DNA from 3 places in the Colwellia psychrerythraea 34H genome. Region 2 is predicted to be linked to each of the others. Evidence: predicted binding sites of a transcription regulator. Region 2 holds the regulator's gene; each other region holds the start of a gene.
What was found. The regulator sigma-54, encoded in region 2, starts transcription at its own class of promoters, with help from an activator protein. The targets are predictions, from matches to a motif close to GTTGGCACGNNNNTNGNNT.
Positions count from the first base shown of each region.

Region 1: the regulator sigma-54 is predicted to act here: its motif matches at 3,474-3,492, upstream of flgA (flagellar basal body P-ring formation chaperone FlgA).
Region 3: the regulator sigma-54 is predicted to act here: its motif matches at 2,647-2,665, upstream of CPS_RS24010 (PEP-CTERM sorting domain-containing protein).

Region 1 covers NC_003910.7:1,511,527-1,517,295, forward strand. Annotated here, with positions in the region: gene CPS_RS06505 (flagellar assembly protein T N-terminal domain-containing protein) at 1-101, opposite strand, end outside; gene CPS_RS06510 (FlgO family outer membrane protein) at 365-1,009, shown strand; gene CPS_RS06515 (LPP20 family lipoprotein) at 1,094-1,561, shown strand; gene flgN (flagellar export chaperone FlgN) at 1,674-2,120, opposite strand; gene flgM (flagellar biosynthesis anti-sigma factor FlgM) at 2,169-2,477, opposite strand; gene flgA (flagellar basal body P-ring formation chaperone FlgA) at 2,645-3,298, opposite strand; gene CPS_RS06535 (chemotaxis protein) at 3,545-4,474, shown strand; gene CPS_RS06540 (CheR family methyltransferase) at 4,834-5,664, shown strand.
Region 2 covers NC_003910.7:4,792,832-4,798,600, forward strand. Annotated here, with positions in the region: gene lptC (LPS export ABC transporter periplasmic protein LptC) at 1-201, shown strand, start outside; gene lptA (lipopolysaccharide transport periplasmic protein LptA) at 188-796, shown strand; gene lptB (LPS export ABC transporter ATP-binding protein) at 801-1,541, shown strand; gene CPS_RS20365 (RNA polymerase factor sigma-54) at 1,649-3,166, shown strand; gene hpf (ribosome hibernation promoting factor) at 3,193-3,480, shown strand; gene ptsN (PTS IIA-like nitrogen regulatory protein PtsN) at 3,589-4,041, shown strand; gene rapZ (RNase adapter RapZ) at 4,342-5,196, shown strand; gene CPS_RS20385 (HPr family phosphocarrier protein) at 5,212-5,487, shown strand.
Region 3 covers NC_003910.7:381,136-386,904, forward strand. Annotated here, with positions in the region: gene CPS_RS01705 (GNAT family N-acetyltransferase) at 50-505, opposite strand; gene CPS_RS01710 (hypothetical protein) at 594-1,112, opposite strand; gene CPS_RS24225 (hypothetical protein) at 1,250-1,384, opposite strand; gene CPS_RS24010 (PEP-CTERM sorting domain-containing protein) at 1,943-2,560, opposite strand; gene speB (agmatinase) at 4,014-4,970, shown strand; gene CPS_RS01725 (hypothetical protein) at 5,220-5,408, opposite strand.

The DNA of each region.
Region 1 (5,769 bases), 2.1 Mb from region 2:
TTGGTACGAGCATGACCTTGGGTCTCATACCATTGACTGCTAGCAGAGAAACTGCATGAAAAGCTGACGATGAAAACTAACGTTGTGATGAATTTATACATAAGTCTGGTTATTTTCCTAACTTGGTTCTAGTCATATTAATTGTTCAACAGTAAGGACTAACACCCATTAATACGGGGTGATAACTATAATAAAAAATACGATGCATATTTCATGCCTCATCACTTCGTATTGTTACTATTGCATTAGATTTACTTTGATAGGTATTATTGGCTTAAAATGTGCATCTGTGTATAGATAAATGTATAAATTAACATACTGTGACTAAGGCTAAATATGGTACTTAGTTTTAAAGGGGAATATCATGAAAAAATGGCTTATACCATTGATTCTGCCAGCTTTACTCTCGTGTGAGACCACACCTGATGAGGGGTTTTATCAAACTACTCATATTGAAAAAGGTGAAATTGATAGTTACCAATTACCACGACATGCCATCAACGATGTAGTAAAGGGCCTAGCTTATCAAATGCTGACGAGCAGTAGCTTTGTTAATGCAAAAACCCCGGTAGCGGTAGCTTCTTTTGTTGATCTTAAAGATCTTGAAACGACTAACTGGCTTGGTAATCAGCTTGCAGAAAGCTTTGTGCATGAGCTACAGCGACATGGTTTGGTCGTTATAGACTTTAAAACTACAGGGCATATTCGTGTAACCAAAAAAGGTGATTATGTCTTTAGTAGAGACTGGCAGGAATTACCTGAACGTCAGATAATTGACTACGTAGTCTCTGGCACTATGGTTGAGCAGGAAGATGGCGTTTTAGTCAATGCCCGTATGATAGGTATTCAATCAAAGGTTGTAGTTGCTACCGCTCAGTCATTTATCCCTGCTTGGGTTTTGGGTGATGAAATGAATCATAGTGAAAAAGTGAAAATGAAAGACGGTATGATTATACGCGATAATACTATGTTGCATAACGATGAACGTGCTGTGATTATACAAAATTAGTATTCTCTTCACTATTCCAGTTTTTATCTATAAGAGTGACATCATAATGCTATTTTATCAGCGATTACTATCAAAGGAGTACCTATGAATAACTCATTGATTAGATCCATCCTTATTTTGAGCGCACTTTTTTTGATCAGTGCCTGCTCCCTTATTTACGATAAGCATGTGCAGTGGGAAACAGTAAAACCAGAAATTTTTCCTGTGCTTTATGCAACAGGCTTTGCCCCCATTAGTATGCAAAGATCAACCCATGAAACTCAGCGGATGCTGATGGCCATTAAAGCGTCAAAAATTGCCGCTTATGCGGAGCTAGCTGAGCAAGTATACGGCCAACAAGTTTCAGGCAAGGTCACTATGGCCGATTTACTCATTGAAGATCAGCAGTTAACTGCTTCAGTACAAGGTATCATTCGTGGGGCTAAAGTTATTAAAAGCTATCCTGTGGGTGACGTTTATACTACTGAGCTGCAGTTAAATTTTGAAGATGTTTACAATATTTATCAAGCAAACCAAAATAGAAAAGAAATTAAAGACGTGACACACTTTTGATTTAGCATGCTAAAGAAGAACACATAAAAAAGGCGTTAATCTGTAGGATTAACGCCTTTTTTATTTTTTAAGCAGTAATTAATATTTATCTCTAGGGTCTTAGTTTTTAACGCTAAGCTTTTAGTCCTAGGCTAGAGAGTCCAGCGCTCTTTTTACCTTTCTTGTCATAGGTAATTGCACTCTTATTATGGTTTTCTAATAAGCTGGTTTTCATGCGTTCTACCGCAAGTTGAGACTGTTGAATGATTTGTCCGTTGATTAAGTTTTGCTGTTGGCAATGAGTTAATAAATCGGTTATTTCAGCAAGTTCTTGAGTCAATTTTCCTGCGGCTTTATCTTGAGCAAAACGCTGATTTTGACCTATTGTTTGGTCAAGCTGTTGAATTGCAATTAGCAGCGTATTTTTTTCTTGGCTGATGGCTAGCAAGGCTTGTGGATCATGCTGCTGTAAAATATGCTTTTCGTTAGCAATGATCTGGGCAAGTGTAGTTAACTGCTGATGTTGTTGTACAAGCAGTTCATTGGAGGTTAATCCTTGAGAATCTGGCCCTAGGGACATAAAGTTTGCCTTTGATTTTACTATAAATGATGTATTTACAGTCTATCGTTAAACAAGCTTAAATTCAAAGTTAGCAATACTCGCTGCTAATTTTTCTGGATTAATTTTATAGTCACCAGAGCTAATTGCTTTTTTCAGCTCATCAATCTTCTTTTGATTAATCACGGGCGCATCCACCGCTTTTTTTTGTAATTCATTAAGTTGCTTTGCTTGCGGAGTAATCGACACAGAATCTTGTCCTGAGCTTTTTACTTGGGCATTGTTCGATGCCGTTTGCGCAGAGTGCTGCTTTACTTTATTTTGTTGGGCTTGCTGAACTTGATTGCTAGCATTCAAGTTATTGATATTTATAGCCATAATTTCATCCTTTAACAATGAAATGATATTTCAAAAGAGTTCTATTGTCTTGTTATCGGCCATAGGCGTAATAACTTTAGTTAAAAATAGATTAAATTATAAATAACATTTTGAGTCGGTTAACAACGATATTATTTATTAACCCTACCTATGTGTATATTTCTTGATTATAGATGAATTATGACTTGGTTAATACCTTTGACACGAGGGGTGATCACTTTCTTTGAGCGAGTATTTTTGACTCTTATTTGTTCATTAATATTTCCAGAACTCAACGCGACTCCCTGGGTTTTGATACTAAAGTTGTCGGATGAAACAATAATAGTTACGACATCACCTTTACAGATTAAACAAATACTTCTTTTACTGATGGCTCTACCTTTGGCAATTCGCTTTTTCGCTTTAGCACCAAAAACAATATTTGTATCAGTTAGTTTGTTGCCGCGAATCTTATTAATGGCTATAAAAGCAAGCTCGACATTACTTTCGTCAAGTTTATCTCCTTTACTAATTGTATTTTTTGCAATTAAAACTGCTTTAGTTATTTCAACTTTTGCCGATAAATATATTTTCCACTTTATTGATTCATCACAGCTAATTTTAACATTTACATTTATAGCGCCATTCTTTTCAGGTATATTTGCAGTTAAGGGAATTTTACAGGGTTTAATCGTAATTCTAGGGTCTAAATGAGCGACTGAAATACGCACCTTTTCTTCTTCAGTTGAAGGAAACTGCTCTGTTAAATAATTTTTTGCAAAACGCTCAATAAAAGCACTGTCTAGCTCAGTTGCAACCGTAGTTGTTTGCTTAATGAGCATTAGGAATATAAAAGTTAAAAAAAGTTTGGTAAAGCGCATATATTTTGTTATCTATCGTTAAGTAAATGCAAATAGTCGTCTATGCTAAACTTGGGTCAGCAGTGTGAAATAAAGTTCTATCATACGTCAAGTTTCAGACGCTTAGTGTGATTATCAACTCTATATATTAAATACAATTCAAGAACTGTGCCTTATATGTTTATTAGGTTAAACATAATAATTACTACAGTCTTACATGAGGTTCATATGGCAGGCATACTCGATTCAGTAAACCAGCGTACACAACTTGTTGGCGAAAACAGGTTAGAATTGTTACTTTTTAAACTTAATGGCAGACAACGATTTGGTATTAATGTTTTTAAAGTGCGTGAAGTTATGCCATGTCCGCGGTTAACTCTGTTACCTAAGCAAGATAGCTTTATAAAGGGTGTTGCACATATCCGAGGACAAACCATTTCAGTGATTGATTTAAGTTTGTCAACGGGCGGGCGGGCAATTGAGCAAACCGCAGAAAGCTATATTATTATTGCCGAATATAATCGCAGTGTGCAGGGGTTTCTTGTTGCAGGTGTTGAACGAATCGTAACACTAAGTTGGGCAGACGTGATGCCACCACCAGAAGGTGCAGGTAAATCTAGCTACTTAACTGCGGTGACTGAAATAGACGGTCAGATGGTATCAATATTAGATGTTGAGAAAATTTTAAATGAAATTAGTCCTGTTTCTACTGAAGTGAGTGAAGACATCATCGATGTCTCTATCGGTGAAAACTTAGGCGATAAGCTGGTGATGATTGCAGATGATTCAACCGTTGCAAGAAATCAGGTAAGAAGAGCATTAGAGCCGTTAGGTATTAATATGGTTTTAGCTAAAAATGGTCGTGATGCTTTAGAGCAATTACTGGCCATTGAAGCGACTTGTGAAAATTGCATCACCGAAAAAGTGGCGTTGATGATCTCTGATATCGAAATGCCTGAAATGGATGGTTATACTTTAACCGCAGAGGTAAAAGGTAATGATCGCATGTCAAAAATGCCAATTATTTTGCACACGTCGTTAAGTGGTGTATTTAATAATGCGATGGTGGAAAAAGTTGGTGCAGAAGATTTTATTCCAAAATTTCATCCAGATGAGCTAGCAACTGCTGTGAAGAAATGGTTAAAAATAGAAGATTAACTCTGAGTATACCCGCTCAACTTGAAGATGCTCGTTTCAGGAAGTCTGAGCGATTCATCATTAAGGCACATGTTTTATTAAGGGTTATTCCCTTAAAAAGAAATGTAACGCAGAGCATGATTTGCCCAGCCTTCCCCAAGGGGATGGTTTAGAAACGCTTTATGCTGCGTTATTGATTTCGACAAGGGAGCAACCATTCTCTTCAATCAATGCCTTGCCTAAAGGCGTTTCTAATTCCAGCTGAATCATGCATATTCAAGTGGAACAGGTATATAGCTGAATAGTTGTTATCGAAAGTTAACGACGACTCTCCAATTGATGGAGGGTTTAGGAAAATACGAAATAAGTAGGAAGCAATAGTGTCAGCAAGAGAACTCGATGAAAAAAGTTACAACCAATTTAGAACCTTCTTAGAGCAGCAATGTGGCATAGTACTCGGCGAAAATAAGCAATATTTAGTTAAAAGCCGATTAGCGCCATTAATGGCTAAATTTGAGCTTAGTTCATTGACAGAGTTAGTCAATCGTACGTTAACTCCTGTTGAGCGGCAAATGCGTGCCGCGGTTATAGATGCTATGACCACTAATGAAACCTTATGGTTTCGTGATGACTACCCTTTTAAGTTACTTCAAAGCAAGTTGCTTCCTGATTTTGCCAATCGTAAAACACCGGTTAAAATTTGGTCTGCGGCAAGTTCTTCTGGTCAAGAACCATATTCCATTGCGATGGCCGTGTTGGAATATCAACAAAAAAATCCTGGTGCATTCCCACGTGGAGTACAAGTTATTGGTACTGACATATCAACGACTATGTTGGAGCATTGCAAATACGGTCACTATGATAGCCTAGCGCTTGCTCGAGGGTTATCTGCTGAGCGAAAGAAACGCTTCTTTGAGCCGGGTGATAACGGTATGTTGAAAATAAAAGACGAAGTAAAGAAAATGGTAAGCTTTAGACCACTTAATTTACTCAATAGTTATAGCCTAATGGGCCGTTTCGATATCGTATTTTGTCGTAATGTATTAATTTATTTTTCCCCAAAGATAAAAACACAAATAATTAGTCAAATTCATGGCGTGTTGAATAACGATGGCTATTTATTTTTAGGCGCTTCTGAGTCTTTATCTGGAATAAATCAAGATTTTACTATGCTACGCTGTAATCCTGGTATTGTTTACCAGAAAAAATAACGCAATCTCTCCACCCCGCTAACAGCCATTATTCCTTGCTGTTAGCCCTCTCATTCTAATCTCATACCTAACGCTGTATCCTCTATTGATTTACTAACTGGCACA
Region 2 (5,769 bases):
GACGGCTTAATAAAAGAGATTCACTGCAAAACAATAGCATTAGATTTAAAAACCAATATCATTAGTTCAGAGCAATCAGTTGTTGTGGTGGGAAGAGATTTCACCATGTACGGCTCAGGATTAATTATCGATTTAAACACAAAAAAAATGACCTTAATCCAGCATGAACGTACTATTTATAAAAAACATGATGAAAGTTAATTTAATTAAAAAAACAGTTTCAGTTTTAGCCGTAGCCTCAAGTTTACTCTTTGTCAGTAACGCTTTGGCGGCAATAAAAGATTTGGAACAGGAAATAATTATAGTCGCTGAAAGTCAAGATGCCGATCTAAAAAATAAAATTATCAGTTATTTAGATAATGTTATTATTCGTCAAGGCTCTATTTCTATTACCGCCGATGTAGTTAAAGTCTTTAGTCAAGTTAATAAGAAGAATGATGAAAAAAATGAAACTTATTTGGCAAAAGGCAAACCTGCTATATTCGAGCAACAACTAGAAGATGGTAGCTTAATTACCTTGCAGGCAGATGAAATAACCTATAGCCCTAACTCGAATACAATCATTATTTCAGGTAATGCCCTAGTCAAGCAAGCTGGAAGTGAAGTCAGTGGTAATGAAATAACTTATAATACTGTCAGTGAAAAACTACAAGCACGGAGCGCTAATAATCAGCCTGTTACTACTATTTTACAACCAACGGTACTCAAGAAACAGAAAGAGACTTACGAAAAATCTAAAGAAGAAAAACCAACTGACAAGGTAGTAGAAAAAGAAGGCGACAGTAGTGACAACTAACACAGTGAAAACAACACCTGTAAATACACTGATTGCCGATGGTTTATCGAAGTCTTATAAAAGTAGACAAGTCGTTAAGAATGTTAGTTTGCAAGTTGACGCAGGACAAATAGTTGGCTTATTAGGCCCCAATGGCGCCGGAAAAACCACATCCTTTTATATGATTGTTGGCTTAGTCCCCAATGACAATGGCTCGATCAAACTCAACGGTCAAGACCTTACCCTTGCTCCTATGCATGAAAGAGCCCGAAGCGGTATTGGCTATTTACCTCAAGAAGCCTCAATTTTTAGAAAGCTAACTGTTTCTGATAATATTATGGCGATATTACAAACACGTAAAGAGCTTAGTGAAACCCAGCGCGCTGAGAAACTTGAAAATTTATTAGAAGAGTTTCACATTTGTCATATCAAAGACAATACCGGCATGAGCTTATCCGGTGGCGAAAGACGAAGAGTTGAAATTGCCCGAGCACTCGCTGCAGATCCTCAATTTATTTTATTAGATGAGCCCTTTGCTGGTGTTGACCCAATTTCGGTTGGCGACATTAAAAAAATCATCTTACACTTAAAGCAGCGAGGCATAGGTATCTTGATAACAGACCATAATGTGAGAGAAACATTAGACGTTTGTGAGCATGCTTATATAGTTAGTCATGGTGAAATTATTGCGCAAGGTAATGCAGATCAAATTCTTGCTAATCAAAAAGTCAGAGATGTATACCTTGGCGAACAATTCACGCTATAGTAAAGCGATAGGCTAGTATATTTAGCCAGAATACTTAATAGAATAGTAGTTACCCATTGTAATAGCGTAACTACTAAGAATAATAAATAGGAAATCATATAACCTAGATGCGCCCTACACTACAGCTCCGTATTGGACAACACTTAACAATGACTCCACAATTGCAACAAGCTATTAAGCTGTTGCAATTGTCTACGTTAGAGTTACAACAAGAAATTCAAGAAGTTTTAGAGAGCAATCCATTACTTGAACTTGATGAAAAAGCTCAAAGTGATAATTCAAGTGAACAAAATAATCTTGAAGAAGCCTTTTCATCCAATACTAATGAAGAAAAAACGGATCAACCTGCGGGCGATGGTAGTGAAGAACAGCAGGCCAGTATTGACGAAATCAGTACTACTGAGGCGATGGAAAAAAGTGATATACCAGAAGAACTAAATATAGATACTACTTGGGAAGAAAGCTACAGTGCTGGGGTATCAAATACTGGCGCAGTAAGTAGCCCTGCTGATGACTACACCTATCAGGGTGAAACCACTGATTCCATTCAAGATCATTTATTATGGCAAATGGAATTAACCCCTTTCAGCGATACTGATAAAACCATCGCAATTGCTATTATAGAAGCAGTCGATGACGCCGGTTATTTAACTGTATCACCAGAAGATATCTTAGAGAGTGTTGGCACTGAAGGGCTCGAGCTTGATGAAGTAGAAGCCGTATTAAAACGTATTAATATGTTTGATCCTATTGGTGTCGCAGCTCGCTCCATTCCTGATTGCTTACTTATTCAATTAAATCAATTTAGTGCTGATACCCCTTACCTGAAAGAAAGTAAATTAATAATCAACGACCATATCGATCTACTTGGTAATCGAGACTATCGCCAGTTAATGCGTAAAACCAAATTAAAAGAAGATCAGCTACGTGAAGTAATGCGTTTAATTCAAAGCTTGAACCCTCGTCCGGGTGATGCGGTAATTAAAGGCGATGACCAGTATGTTATTCCAGATGTTTCTGTTGAGAAAAAAAATGGCCGTTGGGTCGTTGAATTAAATTCTGATACTGCACCTAAATTGTCGATTAATAAACAGTATGCGGCAATGTCTAAAACAATGAAGTCGTCAACTGATGATGGACAATTTATTAGATCCAACTTACAAGAAGCTAAATGGTTTATTAAGAGTTTAGAATCTCGCAATGACACACTACTTAAAGTGTCCAATTGTATTGTTCAACGCCAGCAAGGTTTTTTAGAACATGGTGCTGAAGCCATGAGACCTATGGTACTAAACGATATAGCTGAAGCTGTTGATATGCACGAATCCACCATCTCACGTGTTACAACACAAAAGTATATGCACACGCCAAGAGGCATCTTTGAACTCAAGTACTTCTTCTCTAGTCATGTCAGTACAGAGAATGGTGGTGAATGTTCATCTACAGCAATTCGTTCTTTGATTAAAAAACTTATCTTAGCGGAAACACCTGCTAAACCGTTAAGTGATAGTAAAATGGCTAACTTATTAGCTGAGCAGGGAATAAAAGTGGCACGACGTACAATTGCTAAATATCGAGAATCATTAGCGATACCACCGTCAAATCAACGTAAGAGTTTACTTTAGAAGACTACAATAAAAGGATCATGTTTATGCAAATTAATCTTTCTGGACACCATGTTGAAGTAACTAGTTCATTGCGCGAATATGTCGATACAAAATTCTCAAAATTAGAACGACATTTTGATCACATTAATAATGTCCATGTTGTACTTACCGTAGAAAAGCTTAATCAAAAAGCTGAAGCTAATGTTCATATGAATGGCAGTGAAGTATTTGCTTCTGCAGTCAACACCGATATGTATGCCTCTATTGATACCTTAGTTGATAAACTTGATAGGCAGATTCTTAAGTATAAAGCTAAGGTTTCTCATCATTAAGTTGAGTTAGCCCGAAAGACCGCTTTAAAGTAATTAAAGCCTATTAAAGCAGGCGTCCTGAGCTAAATGATTTAGCGTAAGTGGCGCCTTAAAACCATTAACACGATTATGCAATTATCCGAAATATTAACAACAAGCTGTACTAGTTGTGATGTAGCAGTAACCAGTAAAAAACGTATTCTAGAAAGAATTTGTCAACTCGCTGCGATTCAAATAACTGATATAGAGCAAGATGAACTATTAGATAGTTTACTCAATAGAGAAAAAATGGGTAGCACTGGTATAGGTAACGGTATTGCGATCCCACATGGTCGATTGCCCAATACAAGTAAAGCTGTTGCGGTGTTAATAACAACAGAAAAGGCAATCGATTTTGATGCCATAGATAATAGAGACGTAGATATTTTTGTTGCCTTATTTGTGCCCGAAAATAGCTGCCAAGAACATTTAGATACGCTACAAAATATTGCTAAACTATTTAGTGATAAAAAGATGATCAAGCAAGTTCGAAAATGCAATGATAATCAGGCACTCTATAACTTAATTCAACAAGCAAGCTAGCAATAGATATACCCAAGCCACTTGAAGCTGTGTGTTTCAGGACCGCTGAGCGATTTATGATCAAGGCGCCTCATTTTATTAAGGATTATTCCCTTAAAAAAGGAGGCAACGACGAGCATAAGCCGCTCAGGGGCCCCATAGGGCTGGTTTAGAAACGCTTTATGCTACGTTATTGATTTCGACAATAGAATAACTATTCTCTTCAATCAATGCCTTGCCTAAAGGCGTTTCTAATTCCAGCTGAAACCTGCATCTTCATGTGGCTTGGGTATAAGTTGCCGCGCATTCGGAATAGTATAAATGAAATTAATCATTGTTAGTGGTCGCTCAGGCTCAGGTAAATCGGTTGCACTAAGAGTTTTAGAAGATCTTGGTTATTATTGTGTAGACAACATCCCTATTAATCTTCTGCCGGCATTAACCCATACTGTTATCAATGACTATGAAAACGTTGCGGTAAGTCTCGATGTTCGAAACTTACCGAAAGACCCAGAAGATATCCCAGAAATTATTGCTTATTTACCTAAAGCAGTAGACGTTAACACGTTATTTTTAGATGCCGATGATAATGACTTAATCAGACGCTTTAGTGAAACACGCCGTTTGCATCCCCTTATTAAAGAGAATATGGCACTTGATCAAGCAATTGCTTTAGAAAAATCATTACTCGAGCCTATATCTACTAATGCCGATCTATATATAAATACCAGTCAACTTAGCCCTCATCAATTGGCTGATTTAGTCAGAGAGCGGATTTTAGGTAAAAAAACAGGCTCTATGGTATTAGTATTTGAATCGTTTGGTTTTAAACACGGTATTCCTGTTGATGCTGATTATGTATTTGACGCTAGATTCTTACCTAATCCATTTTGGGAAAAATCACTCAAAGGTCAAACAGGCGTCGATCAAGAAGTAAAAGACTTTCTTGCCAGCCAAGCTATTGTTACTAAATTTATTTGGCAAATTAACAGTTTTATGATGACTTGGTTACCACATCTAGAACGAAATAATCGTAGCTATGTGACTATAGCCATTGGTTGTACTGGTGGTAAGCATAGATCTGTTTATATCGCTGAGATGTTAGCTAAGAATTTCCGTAAAGAGCGTGATGATATACAAACGCATCATAGAGATATTGATATTAAATCCACCTAATAAGTGAGCACAACAGTGAATGTTATCTCTCAACAAGTGACCATTTGTAATAAATTGGGTTTACACGCTCGTGCCGCAACTAAATTAGCGCAATTAAGCCAAAAGTTTGCCGCGAAAATCACCCTAGAATTAGCCGGTAAAGAAGCCGACGCTGGTAGTATTATGGCGCTAATGTTACTAGCAGGCGGTCAAGGAAAAATGGTAAATATCACCGCACAAGGCAAAGACGCACAGTTGGCACTCGCTGAAATATGCCAACTTATTTCTGATAAGTTCGACGAAGCTGAATAAAAAAACCTATATAAAAGCTCCCCTTATAAGATAAAAAAGCTGATAAAACCACTAAGTTACGATAAACTTAAGCCGACTTTCAGCTGTTTTCCAAAGAAAGCTGTTATTCTTTTCAACAATAATAAAACCAAGTGGACCAATTTATTGCCCACTTAGCGAGAATGAAAAGGCTTAGAGGTAAGGCATTAATTGAAGAGAATGGTAATTTCCTTGTCAATATAAATAACGATGCATGTAAGCCTTTGCCTTTATTAGGTACTCGCCCTTTGGGAACTCATTAGC
Region 3 (5,769 bases), 960 kb from region 2:
GGGTGTTTAAGTCCAATCGAGCATTTAAATACAACTGTTTTTGCTTCGTTCAAAGGCCTTGTTCTACCTGTAACGAGTAATTGTGAAAGTCTTCAGATACTTTTTTATAACCTAGTTTCTCATACAAATGTTGACCCGCTTTGTTTGAAAACGCAGTCATTAAATCTATTCGAGAAGCACCCTCTGCTTTAGCATAACTTTTGGCTTTATCCATTAATGAAGCACTTACTCCTAAGCTACGGCCGCTGTCATCAACATACAAATCATAAAGAATATAAATTTTTACCGCGTCAACAGAGCAAAAAGAAGGATACATTTGAACAAAACCTAAGGTTTTACCATCCTTTTCAACAAGAAATATTGTCGATTCACCTTTTTCAATACGTTCCGAGATGAACTGCTCTGCCAACGCAATATCAGGTTTGCATTCATAGAACTGTCTATACAAATCGAATAGTCGTGCAATTACTGGGATGTGCACCTTAGTAGCTTTAATGATTAACATATTCACTCTATTTATTAGATAAGGTATAGCGTCGAACTAAGAGGACTAAAATAGTTGTCTAGACTAGTTGAAGCACCTTGTTACGTGTTTAATTACGTGGAAACAATTGATTGATAAAATCAGCGCATGATGAAATATGGTGTAAACAATCGCCTACCAGCATTGTTGAACCATGTGCCTTACAATTTCTAAGGCTTGGGATAACAGTAACCATCGTTTTACACCACTCATTATCTGAGTTTGGTTTATCTATGTGGCGGAAGCCTGCATCTGAAATCCAACGTTGGGCCACTGCATGATTAATGAGAGCTTTTAGCATCATTGTTTTTTTTGGCTTCATTTTTACTCTAAGCGCATGTTCAATTACAGTATATGTTTTAAGGTGCACTTCTGGAGCTAATGCATAGAAGAAATAGGAATAAAGTGCCATATTTTTAGCTACATTAAATTGGCCCTGTATCTCATCTGGAACTTCTTCATTTAGAACTTCTTTAGAAAGATAATCGTGCATACCTTTAATATTTGGAAAAGAACCGCAAAAACGTCCCATAAGCTCATGCTTTTCATCCATCAGAGTTAGTTCTTCTAAACTTTTAAATTCTTCCATTGCTAACCCTATGAATAAACTGACACGTACGCCTTAATAAGCGGAAAAACGGTTAGCTATAATCGCGAAGCGATGGCCAAATATTATTTTTCCGCTTGATTACCTTGTTAGGTTTTTATTCCCAACAACTTTAAAGTTTAATCCTCATCGTCACCTTGATATTCATCATTATTAGGATTAAGTTGGTTTGAATGATTATCCATACTGTCATCATATGCATCGTTATTCGGATTCATACTGTCACTACGGTCGTCATTAGATGATCCACCCATTTGTGCTCTCCATTTCTTGAGTTATGCCGAAAAAATTCAAGCTTTCAACACTCGGCGATATTGAAAACCTAACAGCTTATTATGGAGGACTTTCAGTAACATCTGTTCCATAATTATTAACTGACTTTTATTAATGTCCCATAATTTCAAAGCATTGAACACTAAAAAAACTAAATTTTTATTGTCACTTGGGTATTACTAATAAATCTCAGTAATATGACATGAATAATTTATTAGCAATGGTGCTATCTAAAGAAAGCTTGCAGCGAGGAATAATGAATAAGAGTTAGCGATAAAGTGGGGGAGGGGAATTTGGGGCCCTTTTTATCTTTATTTTTTATTAAGGGTTCCAATGGTGCTCCATTAGTATCTTTAGGGCAGGATAAATGGATATTTAAGTCCAATCGAGCAGTTGGAACGGTCAACTAATGCCACAAAGCAGCCCTATTTAACCTTGAATTTCTGTTAATAAATAGTCCGCTTAGCCACCATAGCGGTCGTTAAGTGTAGAGTATTCTGATAGTTAAGAATCACCAGAAACAAAAAAAACACCAATCATTACAATTGATGTTTTCTATAATTTACTACGAAAGAAAATAAATTAAGATTGTTTTTAAATCGACGCGATGCGAAACCAATCATTCCTAATGCAAAAATAGCAAGTGTTGATGGTTCTGGTACCTTATTTGTGCTATCAACCGCATCTGCGATTTTGTGGTGGGCATGCCTGATAGTGTTAGTTCCGATATACAGCTCGAAATCACTTGGAGCGTAATCGATCGAGTTGAACGTGCCAACTGCCGTAACGTCAAAATTAATTACAGTGCCTGCAGCCAATATGGTATTTAATGAGTTGGCCCAACCAAAAAGTGCGTACCCTGTTGTGCTGCCGTTATTTGCTCTATCCCAAGTTACTGAATTTCCTTGTACGGTAGAATTCCCGGTAAATACCATATTAGATGAGTTCCACATCTGGCTAAGACTGAAATCCGTTCCTACGTAAAATAATGAGTCATGTCGATTAGAATTATATGCTTGGTCTAGTGTTCCAGTGACACTAAAGGCCATCTTGCTATCCGTATATTCAGTTATATCGAATATTAATCCAGCATTCGAAGTTGATGTAACGCATAAAAATAAACATGCCAAGGCAATGTTTAAAAATTTAAATTTCATTTGATATTCCTTTTAATCCCTTCACGAATATTATTTGAAGGTAAATGCTAAGAGTGAAACGTCATCACTTTATTTTGCATTATATTAAGCATAAAACATACCAAAATGATAATGTCTAAACTTTTTAACATGTTAAAACAACAGAACCAACATCCAAATCTTAATTGTAAAATATCCAGACACAATAAACTCTTCAATTAGTCGTTCTTGTTACATAGTATTAACAAGTGCTTTTTTATGAGTTTAACGATAGAAATATCATTAGATGATTGAATTAGATATAAAACTCCAAATGAATTAGCTAAACAATCAGGCTTAAACCACTTGAAATACACATTTCAGGTGATTTAATTGATTAAAACGTTCTGGTGCTATTGTTGTTATTCATCACTTAAACTACACCATAAGTCAGTAAAAAAATCGTTCAGAACCTAGAAATAGACTGTGTTCTCTAATTCAGTTTACGGAAGCTCTAAGTTAACATCAAGTGATGTAAGATCAACGGCAGCTAAGAGCTTGCAGCCGTCATAGCTATTGTTTTCATTCTATAGCGGTATTTTGCTCTGTTGATCATAAAATGAGTCTCAAAAAGCGATTTTGGGAACGTACGCTATACCAGTTATTTAAATTCCGCTGTCGACTTGCTTAGGTCAACTAACTGATGTTCAGTTGACCTCGACAAACATTCAAAACTTAAAAATTTTACTTCTTCAATGCGCACCAAGGGAACATAAACTCAGTAATAAAACATCAGTTTTAGTATCTAATTTATCTCTATAAAGAGACTTACAATGAGAGATGAAATTATCGGAATTAGCTATGAAGTGGGAATTTGATATGGGGCCCTTTTTATCTTTATTTTTTATTAAGGGTTCCAATGGTGCTCCATTAGTATCTTTAGGTCAGGATAAATGGATATTTAAGTCCAATCGAGCATCAACGCAATACTAGGCTGATGCTTAGTTCGTCGATGTATTCCCACTGAAATTCTTCGAATAATGCAATAAAAACACTTTTTCACCCTCTTTTGGGTATAACCAAATGCCCGTTAAATTGCTACATTCATTGTAGGCATTAGAGCGTGCTCATAAATAAACTACATAGAGCAAGGCTAAATTTACAATATTAGGTGTATACCCGTTCCACTTGAAGATGCAGGATTCAGCTGGAATTAGAAACGCCTTTAGGAAGGCATTGGTTGAAGAGAATAGTTATTCTATTGTCGAAATCAATAACGCAGCATAAAGCGTTTCTAAACCAGCCCTCGGGGAAGTCTGAGCAAATCATACGCTACGTTCCATTTTTTTATTAAGGGTCATTCAGGAGAATATGCTCCTGAATGACCCTTAATAAAAAAATGCGCCTTGATTATGAATCGCTCAGACTTCCTGAAACGAGCATCTTCAGGAGGAGCGGGTATATAAGCAAAAATTACACTTATGAGGGTTAGAGTATGACAGATAATAATTTCAATCAGCCATTAGGCGGTAATCAAATGCCACGTTTCGGTGGTCCAGGTACTATGTTTCGCTTACCAAGCAGTGAAATAAGCAATGAATTAGATATAGGTATTGTAGGTGTGCCACTGGATATTGGTGCTAGTAACCGAAGTGGTACACGCTTTGGCCCTCGTTCTGTTCGCAATGAATCAGTCTTAGTTCGTCCTTACGGTATGTATACCAAAGCTGCGCCATTTGATAGTTTCCAAATTGCAGACATTGGTGATACTCCAATAAATACATTCAATCTTGCTGACTCTATTCGAATTATTGAAGCGCATTACGATACCATTATGGCGAGTAATATTAAGCCAGTGACTGTTGGTGGCGATCACACTATCAGTTTGCCTATCTTGAGAGCCTTGCATAAAAAGCACGGCATGATGGCATTAGTTCATGTTGATGCCCATGCGGATATTAATGATTCTATGTTTGGTGAAAAAGAGTGCCACGGTACTATTTTCAGACGTGCTATTGAAGAAGGTTTAGTTGACCCGAAAAAAATGATTCAAATTGGTCAACGTGCAACCGGTTATAGTGCGGGTGATTTTCAATGGGCGGTGGACCGAGGCGTAAGAGTTGTACAGGCAGAAGAATGTTGGTTGAAATCGTTAGTGCCCTTAATGGAAGAGGTGCGTGAGGTTATTGGTGAAGATATACCGACTTATTTAACGTTTGATATTGATGGTATTGATCCAGCATTTGCGCCAGGAACTGGCACACCAGAGCCAGCAGGGTTAACCTCGCCACAAGCCTTAGAGATCATTCGTGGCATGTGGGGTACTAATCTTATTGGTGCTGACTTAGTTGAGGTATCACCACCATATGATACTTCAGGTAATACCTCCTTATTAGCAGCCAACCTCATTTTTGAAATGCTTTGTAGCTTTCCAGGTTGTATTCGTAGATAAAGAGCAATAGTGACTTAACTACAGAAAAGGGCGTATACCTCAGGGTATATGCCCTTTTTATTATTTCTTATTGCTTCTTCTTAATTCTTACTGGTCGTAGTTTTAAAAGGCACTGTTCTATCTGTTGGAGGGGTATGTAATGAGTAGGCCTGTTCTGTGCCGCGTAGATATCGAGTATGAATCTATATGGTATAACACTGACTCAGAAAGGCTGGGAACTGTTCAGTGAAGTATTACTTTGAATGACGATTAATTGTAACCGAGCACGTAACAGCTATTCGCTTCTTGTTCTACATATAAGCGTTTTTTAAGTAAGTTAACTGCAAAGTTACTACTGAATTCAACATCAGAGTTGAAAGTAGCTTCCTGAGATAAGCTCTCTTCATTACTTGCTGTATTTAACTCCTGAGAGGTTTTTGCTTCGTTACGGTTATTCATAATCACTCTACCTATTGTCGTAATGTGTAGTATTAGCTTATTACTATTTCAGAAGTAACTTGATTAATAAATACCCGAACGGGGGGATTACTCACGTTAGTAATGCAATGCCGTTTTAGTAAATCCACCCAGTTCATCTGTTGAAACGAAAGTACTCCTTAAACACAATTCACACTCATCGAGAGGCATTTTTATGGGTGATTGTGCGTGCAAAAAGATCTATTAAGTTTGATAGGTGTAAAACTTAACGTGTATTGTTTTGTATTTAACATAAGCTTAAATTGTTATTCAATAGATAAAACAGATTACAGTGCAGATTGTAATCACTCATCCTGCCAGAGTTAATGGAGTAATGCAGGCA